2 regions of the Bradyrhizobium sp. SZCCHNR1051 genome follow, and region 2 is predicted to be linked to the other one. Evidence: predicted binding sites of a transcription regulator. Region 2 holds the regulator's gene; the other holds the start of a gene.

Region 1 (5,129 bases), on a different contig from region 2:
GCCGGTGTCGACCGCGATGACGCGCACCAGGCCGTCGGTGCGGAAGAAGCAGGCCTCGAGCCGCCGCGCGCCCTTGCCCTGCTGTGCCATCGCCGCCACCAGCATCGCGGCGAGACTGGAGAGACTGGCCGCGATCACCGTATCGGTCGCGACCGGCTCGGCGAAGCGCTTGTCGACGATGTAGTCCGGCGGGACTTTGCGCGGGCTGATCGGCGCATCGGCCTCGCCCAGCGCCTGGGCCAGCACGCGGGTGAAGGCGACACCGAACCGCGCCGTGATCTCGTTGCGGCCGCGCGACGCGACGTCGCCGATCGTCTTCAAGCCGGCGCGGCGCAGGCCGAGCGTGATCGCCTCGCTGCCGCCAAGGGCTGCCACCGGCAGCGGCGCCACCGCGGCCGCCTCCTCGCCGTCAGGCACGATGCGGCCATGCACCTGCCGGTTCAGCGTGCGCGCACACACGGCGTTGGAGGCGATCGCTGCCGACACGGTGAGACCGTGCGCGGTCAGCGCATCGCAGAGCGACCGCATCAGTTTGGCTTCGCCGCCGAACAGATGCACGCAGCCGGTGATGTCGAGCGAAAGCCCATGCGGCGGATCCAGCGCGACCAGCGGCGTGAAGCGGTCGCACCAGTCGGCGATGCCTTCGAGCATCTTGGCGTCAGCCGCGAGGTCGGCCTCGTGGACGACGAGGTCGGGACAGACCGCGCGGGCGTTCGCCAGCGGCTGGCCGAGGCTGACGCCATGGCACGCCGCCGCCTCGTCCAGCGCATGGATCAAGAGCGCATTGGCGTCCTTGATGACGACGACCTGCGGCAGGTCGTCACGCCGATCGGCGGAGCAGTTTCGCTTGATCCGATCGATGGGCAGGCGCGGCAGCCACAGGCTGAGGATCCGCCGCCGGTTCGCTGAAACGGCACGCATCGGGGCTCCACTCCATGATCCATCGTCCGGTCTGGCCGTGACGGTTGCGAATGAGCTCGGCGTCGAGACGCGGCGCGCCCCAGGCCATCCAGGGCGCCGAGGGTAGCGACGGCGCGGTGCGGACGATCCAGCGCGTCTCGGCGGTCGAAGGTTCGGGTGTGGCTGCAATGCGCAACACGAGCGCGGTCACGCCGGACTCCTGTGCCGCCAGGGTCAGCTTGCGGCTGGCGACGAGATCGAGCTTTTGCGTCTCGCCCCACACCTCCAGCATCACCCCGCCCAGCGCATCGCAGGCGAGCGCGTCGGCCGCGGTGCGCAAGCCGTGATCGAGATCGGGCGCCCGCACGATCACGATGCGGCGCGGGTCGAGGCCAAGCTCGGCGAGCCCGCTCATCGACAGCGCGCCCATCTCGCGCTCGGCGAAATCCTGCCGGATCCAGATCAGCGGCCGGCGCGCCGCGACGCGCGCCGCGAGCCCGCACAGGAAGCCTGTCGCTGCCGTCGCCTGACGGCCGGTCTCGGCGAACACCTCATGCAGCGCGCCGGTGGCCAGGCCGCCCTGCAGCACGGCGTCGGCCTCGTCATGGCCGAGCGCGACCCGGCGCAGGTCATGTGCGCCATCTCCCGCCTCGAGACGGGCAATGCGGCCGCGCAGACGCGCGAGCGTATCCATGCGTGCGCCGGTCATCCGTCGCCGCTCCTCTTCCATCCATCGTGCGGGCGCTGCCGTTGTTGCAGTTGAACCCACGACGGCCCTCTTTGTTCATGATACGTTCTAATATAAAGCTAACGCCTTCGAGAGAGTCAATCGGGATTGCCCCCGATGTGATTCAGCGAATGGAATCAAAGGGATTCAAAGGTATGGAGCTGCTCCGCAAGCTGGAGATCCTGGCCGATGCCGCCAAGTACGACGCCTCCTGCGCCTCCAGCGGTACCGAGATGCGGGATTCCCGCGACGGCAAGGGTCTCGGCTCGACCGCGCCCGGCATGGGCATCTGCCACTCCTATGCGCCGGACGGCCGCTGCATCTCGCTGCTCAAGGTTCTGCTGACAAACGCCTGCAACTACGACTGCCTGTATTGCGTCAACCGCGCCTCCTCCAACGTGCCGCGCGCGCGCTTCACGGTCGACGAGGTGGTGAAGCTCACCATCGATTTCTATCGCCGCAACTACATCGAGGGTCTGTTCCTGTCGTCCGGCATCATCCGCAGCCCGGACTACACCATGGAGCAGGTCGTCTCGGTCGCGCGCAAATTGCGCGAGGAGCATCGCTTCCGCGGCTACATTCATCTGAAGACGATTCCGGAGGCTGACGAGGCGCTGATCGCCGAGGCCGGCCGCTATGCCGACCGGCTCAGCATCAACATCGAGACGCCGCTGGAGGCGAGCCTCACCAGGCTGGCGCCGGAGAAGGACCAGCGCGCCATCCGCCGCACCATGGGCCGTCTCCGGCTCAAGCTCGACGAGACGGTGGAAGCCAAGAAGACGGTGCGGAAGGCGCGGCCGCCGCGCTTTGCCCCTGCAGGCCAGAGCACGCAGATGATCGTCGGCGCCGACGACGCCAACGACCGCGTCATCCTGTCGACCTCGGCCAATCTCTACGGCGCCTACAAGCTCAAGCGCGTCTATTACTCCGCCTTCAGCCCGATCCCCGATGCAAGCCGCGCGCTGCCGCTGCAGGCGCCGCCCTTGGTGCGCGAGCACCGGCTGTACCAGGCCGACTGGCTGATGCGGTTCTACGGCTTCGACGCCGATGAAATCGTCGAGGAAGGCGAAGGCATGCTGCCGCTCGACATCGACCCCAAGCTCGCCTGGGCGCTGCGCCACCGCGACCGCTTCCCGCTCGACATCAACACAGCAAGCCGCGAGGAGCTGTTGCGCGTGCCCGGCTTCGGCACCCGCACGGTGGAGCGCATCCTCGCGACCCGCCGCACCACCACGATCCGCTTTGCGGATCTGGCCCAGCTCAACGTCATCAGGAACAAGGCGCTGCCGTTCATCGTTCTCTCCGACCACCGGCCACAGCCGTCCCTGCTCGACGGCGCCGCGCTGGCGGCCCGGCTGCGGCCGAAACCGCAGCAGCTGGGATTTGGATTCTAACGGAAGCCGTCATCGCGAGCGCAGCGAAGCGATCCAGGGCCGCACGAGAAGTCTGGATTGCGTCGCTTCGCTCGCAATGACGTGAGGAGAGAAATGCACGTCGTAACCCTCGACAACGACACTGATTTCGACGGCTGGCGCCGGGCAGCGCGGGCGCTGGCGATGAACGACGTCAAGCCGGCCGAGGTGAGCTGGCGCGTCAAGGGCGCGGCGGCCGATCTGTTCGACGATGAAGCCGAGACGACGCTGCCGGAGGTGCCGGAGGGCGCGTTCTCGGTGCCGGCGAGCTTCATGGAGCTCGCCGAGAGCGCGATCCTTCACAGTGACCCCAACCGCTTCACCCTGCTCTATCGGCTGCTGTGGCGTCTCAGGACCAACCACCACCTGATGGAGATCACGACCGATCCTGATGTCGCGCAGGCCAACGCGCTGGCGCGAGCGGTGCGCCGCGACGTCCACAAGATGCACGCCTTCGTCCGCTTCCGCGAGGTCGGCCGCGAGCGCGAGGCGCGCTACGTCGCCTGGTTCGAGCCCGAGCACCACATCGTCGCGCGCGCCGCGCCGTTCTTCGCCCGCCGCTTCGCCGACATGCCGTGGTCGATCCTGGCGCCCGAACTCTGTGCGCATTGGGACGGCAGCCGCGTCAGCTTCACGCCCGGCGTGAGCAAGGCTGACGCGCCGTCGGAGGACCGGCTCGAAGAGCTGTGGCTGCGCTATTACGCCAGCATTTTCAATCCGGCACGGCTGAAAGTGAAGGCGATGGAAAAGGAGATGCCGAAGAAATATTGGCAGAACCTGCCCGAGGCGAAGCTGATCCAGCCGCTGATCGCGGCCGCCTCCCGGCGCACCACGGAGATGATCGCCGAGCCCGGCACCTCACCGCACAAGCCGCAGAAACGCGTCGAGGAGAGCGAGATGACCCGCAAGCCAATCACACACGCGCATGCTGCTGAGACCTCACGTGATGTCGAGTCCACCGATCTCGAGACCTTGCGTGAAGAAGCCGCCGGCTGCCGCGCCTGCCCGCTGTGGAAGGACGCCACGCAGACCGTGTTCGGCGAAGGCCCCGCACATGCGCCGCTGATGCTGGTCGGCGAGCAGCCCGGCGACAAGGAGGACCTCGCCGGCCATCCCTTCGTCGGCCCCGCCGGCCAGATGCTCGACCGCGCGCTGGCCGAGGCCGGCATCGACCGAGCCAAGGTCTACGTCACGAATGCAGTGAAGCACTTCAAGTTCGTGCCCCGCGGCAAGATCCGGCTGCACCAGAAGCCGAACACGCCGGAGATCAAGGCCTGCCGGCAATGGTACGAGCGCGAGCTCGCCACCGTGCGTCCGGCCCTGGTCGTGGCGCTGGGCGCCACCGCGGCGCAGTCCGTGCTCGGCAAGATCACGCCGGTCAACAAGAGCCGCGGCCATGTCGTCGACCTCGCAGACGGCCCCAAGGCGATGGTGACGGTGCACCCGTCCTACCTGCTGCGGCTGCCGGATGCCGACGCCAAGGCGCGGGAGTATGAGCGCTTCGTCGAAGACCTGAAGATCGCCGCCGCCGCGATCAAGCGCGCCGCGCACGCGGCGTGATGGGCATTTACTCTGCCCCTTCGCTGGAAGGAGCAGAACCCACCGACGGCTCACGCCGCCAGCGTGTTCTCCACCACCTTGATGAAGAACGAGGTGCCGTAGACGATCGCCTCGTCGTTGAAGTTGTAGGCGGGATGATGCAGGCCGGCGCTGTCGCCGTTGCCGACGAAGATGAAGGCGCCGGGACGAGCTTCGAGCATATAGGCGAAGTCCTCGCCGCCCATCATCGGCGGCATCTCGTGCACGTTGGCATCGCCCGCGACCTCCTTGGCGGCGCGGATCGCGATCTCGGTCTGCTCGGCGTGATTGATGACGACGGGATAACCGCGCGCATAGTTCAGGTCGATCTTGGCGCCGGTCATCTGGGCGACGCCGGTCACGACCTCGCGCACCCGCTTCTCCATCAGTTCGCGCACCTTCGGCGTCAGCGTCCGCACCGTGCCGCGCAGCACCGCGCTCTGCGGAATCACGTTGCGGGCGTTGCCGGCGTGGAACTCGCAGATCGACAGCACCGCGGCCTCCAGCGGATC
Region 2 (5,129 bases):
GCACAGGATTGGGATCGGGTCAGCGCTATCAAGGCGCATCTGTGGGTCGACGGTCCCTTGCAGCGCGAGGGACGCATCTCCGGCGAGCCACGCGAGACGTTCCTGAAGAAGAACGCCGCCGCACTCCGCGCGCCGCCAACCGGCGCGACTCTCGATATGGCACCAGCCTTCCCGCGCCTCGCGGAGATCGTCGCGCCATCGCTCGTCATCTGGGGGGACTTGGACTTTCCTCACATCCAGCAGCGAAGCAGGCTGCTCGCCGCAACAATGCCGAACGGGTCAGGACATGAGCTGGCCGGAACGGCGCACCTGCCGAGCCTGGAACGTCCGCAGGAGGTCACGCGGTTGATTGCAGACTTTCTCGCGCGATCGTGAGGCAGCGGCCCGGACGCGGCCCACATCAGACGATCAGAAGGCAGGAAGCGGCCTGAGCCCTTGGCCGAGCCGTGCGCGTTCGGTTAGAAGGCGATTCATTCGATCTGCCGTCTCCGTCCGAAGGAACTCTCATGGCCCTGATGCCGGTGTCTGATGCGTTGTCCGCCGTGCTCGCCGGCGCCGAGCCGCTGGCCGAGGAGCTGGTGACGCTGGACGAGGCCCATCACCGCATCCTGGCCCGCGACCTCGCGGCGCTGCGGACGCAGCCGCCCGAGGCGATGTCGGCGATGGACGGCTACGCCGTGCGCGCGGCGGACGCAGCCCAGGCCAAGGTGCGGCTGAGGGTGATCGGCGAGGTCGCGGCGGGGCGGCCGTTCGATCGCGTGGTCGGACCCGGCGAGGCGGCGCGCATCTTCACTGGTGGCGTTGTCCCTGAGGGCGCCGACGCGGTGGTGATCCAGGAGGACACGATCGCCGAAGATGGCCACGTCGTCATCACCGAGGCCGCGATCAAGGGCCGGCACATTCGGCCCGCGGGCGTCGACTTCCACCAGGGCATGGTGCTGCTGAAGGCGGGCCGCCGGCTCAGCGACCGCGACCTGTCGCTGGCGGCCAGCATGAATCATCCGGCACTGCCGGTGCGGTGCCGGCCGAAGGTGGCGCTGCTCGCCACCGGCGACGAGCTGGTGATGCCGGGCTCGACGCCCGGCCCGGGCCAGATCGTCTATTCCAACGGCTACGCCCTGCGGGCGCTGGTGCGCAGCGAGGGCGCGACACCGATCGATCTCGGCATCGCCGCGGATACGATGGAGGCCACGGTCGCCGGGATCCGGCGGGCGCGCGAGGCCAAGGCCGACATCCTGATCACGACCGGCGGCGCCTCGGTCGGCGATCACGACCTCGTCAAGCAGGCGCTCGAAGCCGAGGGCGTCGAGATGGCGTTCTGGAAGATCGCGATGCGGCCGGGCAAGCCGATGATGCACGGACGGCTCGGTGACATGAGGGTGATCGGACTGCCCGGCAATCCGGTGTCGTCCTATGTCTGCGCCATCCTGTTCCTGGTGCCGCTGATTCGGCGGCTGCTCGGCCGCGACGAAGCTCGCATGCCACGCGAGACCGCCCTGCTCGGCCGCGAGCTCGGGGCCAACGATTCGCGCGAGGACTATCTGCGGGCGCAGCTCGAGGAGCGCGCCGACGGCACGCTGATCGCAACGCCGGTGACGCAGCAGGATTCGTCGCTGCTCGGCAATCTCGCGCTCTCGCAGGCGCTGGTGATCCGGCGGGCGTTTGCGCCGAAGGCCGCCGCCGGCAGCCCGTGCGAGATCCTGCGCCTGCCGAGCTAGGCCGTTTCCCCCGGCAAAGCCCGGTCCGTTCACTACAATTTAAGGATTGCGGAACACACATCGAACATATAGTGTCCGTTCATGATTTGTTTTTAGTATGTTGCGGGCGACGCGATGATGGTCCGACTCCAAGGCGCTCTCAGCCGGTTTGTGCTCAAGGCGCAGCTCCTGGACTCGGACGACAACAAACTGGGGACCAGGTCGAGATGCTGACGCGCAAACAGTACGAACTTCTGCGGTTCATCAACGAGCGGCTCAAGGAAGCCGGCGTGCCGCCGTCCTTCGACGAGATGAAGGATGCGCTCGATCTGCGCTCGAAGTCCGGCATTCATCGCCTGATCACGGCGCTCGAGGAGCGCGGCTTCATCCGCCGGCTGCCCAACCGCGCCCGCGCGATCGAGGTGATCAAGCTGCCCGAGCTGTCACAGGCCGCCAACAACCGCCGCGGCTTCACCCCATCGGTGATCGAGGGCAATCTCGGCAAGGTGCGCACCAGCACTCCCGCGCTGGACGATGGCGAGCGCCCCGTCGCGGTGCCGGTGATGGGCCGCATCGCCGCCGGTACCCCGATCGAGGCGCTACAGACGCGCAGCCACACCATCAGCGTGCCCGCCGACATGCTCGGCAACGGCGATCACTATGCGCTCGAGGTGCGCGGCGACTCCATGGTCGATGCCGGCATCCTCGACGGCGACATGGCGCTGATCCAGCGCAACGAGACCGCCGACACCGGCGACATCGTGGTAGCGCTGATCGACGATGAGGAAGCGACGTTGAAGCGCTTCCGCCGCCGCGGCGCATCGATCGCGCTGGAGCCGGCCAACACCGCCTACGAGGTGCGCATCCTGCCGCCGAACCGGGTGAAGATCCAAGGCAAGCTGGTCGGGCTGTATCGCAAGTACTGATCGCGGACGCGATCGGTCGATCGGCGACGGGCGCACGCGCTTCGCCGCCGATCGAAATTGGTCACGCGCGAATGCACCTCAGGATGTGCAGCGCGGCATGCTCAAACGCTTGTGATCGCCCGCGGGCGCACGCGGTGCAGATCAGCGCAGAATTGCCGTGAAGCGCGCGCTAACATCACCATCGATGTCCACTCTGATAGAGGCCTGCGCCTGTCCGGGGGGAGCGTGGGTCGGCTATCTCTCAACGAGGAGCGATCCGATGTGTGACTACAGCCTCCATGCGGTTGCGTCCCGTCCCGCCAAGGTCGGCGAGACGTTGATCTCGACGACGTTTCGCGGCACCGCCACCCGCGGCTTCGCCCTCGAGAGCGAGCCGACCGTCGCCGTCTGCATGCTGCCCGGCACCGAGTTGGCATTTGTCGAGGACGTCCGCTACGACAGCCGCTGGCTCTGGACCCGGACGATCCGCGAGCGCGTCGCGAAGTTCAACAGCATCGAGACGCACATCCCCGATCGCCATCACGACGCGATCGAATTCGCCGACGGCCGCCACGTGCTGGTGACCCAGCTCTGCGAGGGCCAGCGCGTCACCGTGCTACAATTGCCGGTCAGCAAGCAGCCGGCCGAGCGCCGCCCGGGCATGGCGGAGGACGTTCCGGCTTCGCAGGCCACACCGATTCGCCGCATCAGCATCACCTGAGCGCCTGCGCGTCCGCATTTCTCTCGGTCATGAGCGAGCTTTCGGCCGGGGGAGATTTGGTTTCTGCAAGCGCAAGGTCCTTTCGGGCGAACCTCACGCTCCGGCATCGCATCGAATAGGAACGACATCCCTCGGCCGGCATTGTGTGCCGGGGGAGCTTGCCGCCGCGGTCAACAAGATCGATTGGAACAAGGCCGACCGGATCACCGAGCCCGGCCGCTACATGCTTCCGTTCGGATGGCTAACGGTCACGGTTGATGACGTCGCCGTCTGGCAACGATATCCGGGCGCTGCGTTCACGCTGGTCGAAGGTCCCTCGCTGTTCGATGGACCCGACGACACCGAGTATCATCTCAGCACGTTGTATCATCTCAGCACGTTCGAGCTGTCCGGCGCTCAATCCTGCTCGCCCTGCTCCGTCTCCGGCGGCGTCGCGTCCTGAAGCCGCGACACCGGCGCACGCGGCGTCAGCGTCGTGTCGAACTCGCCGGCCTCGGCGGGCGCCGGCCACCACGGGCGGTCGGTGCCGCCAGCGCGCACCGGCGTGACGGAGAAGCCGGTGCCCCGCTGCACCAGCATCAAGGCGCCCTGCTGCTGCAGGCGCTGGCGATCGATGACGGCCGCCGCGCAGGATGACGGCGCGGCGCGCGCGGTGACGATCAGCGCGGCACGGGCGCAATCATCGTCGAGCGCCTCGGCGCGCAGGGTCAAGGCGGCGAATCGGCCGTCGGCCATCGCGACCACGCAGCCCGCCTCGTCGCAGGAGACGCCATCGGCGAGCGATGAATCCGCCGGCAGCCGGGCATCGGCGTCGGCCGCGAGCCACTCCTTGGTGGCGAACACGTCCTTGCCGGTGCGCATCACATGCAGGCGTCCGTCACGGCCGCGCACCGCCACCGCGCGCCCGTCGCCGGCGATCAGGACGTCGGGCAGCGGCGTCGTGGCGGCCCACGCGGTGGCCACCACGAGCCCGACGGCGCCCGACCAACGCAGCGGTGTGCGCAGCAGGCCGATCAGGATGACGCCGAGGCTGGCCAGGATCAGCGGTCCGATGCCGAAGCCCGGGATGCGCCCGACCGCGCCGGGCAGCGCCGCCACCCAGCGCGTCACCGCGATCATCCAGTCGATGCCGAGGCCCATCAGCGTCCACCAGGGACCGTCGAGCCCGAACGGCGCCGCCAGCAGGCCGAGCAGTCCGGCGGGCATCACCAGCACCGAAACCACCGGCATCGCCGCGAGATTGGCGAGCACGCCATAGGGCGTGACGCGATGGAAGTGGAACGCGGCATAGGGCGTGGTCGCAAGCCCCGCGATCAGCGAGGCCAGCAGCAGCATCGCGAGCTCGCGGCCGCCCCACAGCGCGATGCGCTGCGTCGTGGAGCTGTCCGGCGTCGCAAACAGTTTGGGCAGGCCGAACTGCACCAGCGCGACCAGGCCGAGCGTCGCCGCGAACGACATCTGGAAGCTCGGATGCACCAGCGCTTCGGGTGCCGCGATCAGCACGATCATCGCCGCGACCGCGAGCGTGCGGAAGGTGACGGCGCGGCGATCGACCATGACCGCGATCAGCACCACGGCCGTCATGAAGAACGATCTCTGCGTCGCGACCTCCGCGCCCGACAGCAGCAGGTAGAACGCCGCCGCGACCAGCGCCGCCGCGGCCGCCCATTTCTTGATCGGATGGCTGATAGTGAGGCCGGGGATCAGCGCAAGCAGCGCGCGCACGGCGAAGAACACGACGCCGGCGACGACGGCCATGTGATAGCCTGAGATCGACAGCACGTGGCCGAGGCCGGAGACGAACAT

The links. Region 2 encodes LexA, which represses DNA repair genes until DNA is damaged. Its sites were predicted from a motif close to TGTTCNNNNTGTGTTCNG; they were not measured.
Region 1: a site for LexA is predicted at 1,682-1,699, ahead of QW868_RS29625 (putative DNA modification/repair radical SAM protein). Genes of this name have one in related genera too.

What each region holds. Positions count from the first base shown of each region.
Region 1 covers NZ_JAUEYJ010000028.1:121,738-126,866, reverse strand. The annotation lists gene QW868_RS29635 (DNA polymerase Y family protein) at 1-921, opposite strand, end outside; gene QW868_RS29630 (DNA repair protein) at 821-1,609, opposite strand; gene QW868_RS29625 (putative DNA modification/repair radical SAM protein) at 1,783-3,021, shown strand; gene QW868_RS29620 (UdgX family uracil-DNA binding protein) at 3,115-4,599, shown strand; gene QW868_RS29615 (M20 aminoacylase family protein) at 4,650-5,129, opposite strand, start outside.
Region 2 covers NZ_JAUEYJ010000001.1:317,842-322,970, forward strand. The annotation lists gene QW868_RS01410 (alpha/beta hydrolase) at 1-375, shown strand, start outside; gene glp (gephyrin-like molybdotransferase Glp) at 507-1,718, shown strand; gene lexA (transcriptional repressor LexA) at 1,925-2,623, shown strand; gene QW868_RS01425 (hypothetical protein) at 2,883-3,323, shown strand; gene QW868_RS01430 (hypothetical protein) at 3,547-3,765, shown strand; gene QW868_RS01435 (ComEC/Rec2 family competence protein) at 3,720-5,129, opposite strand, start outside.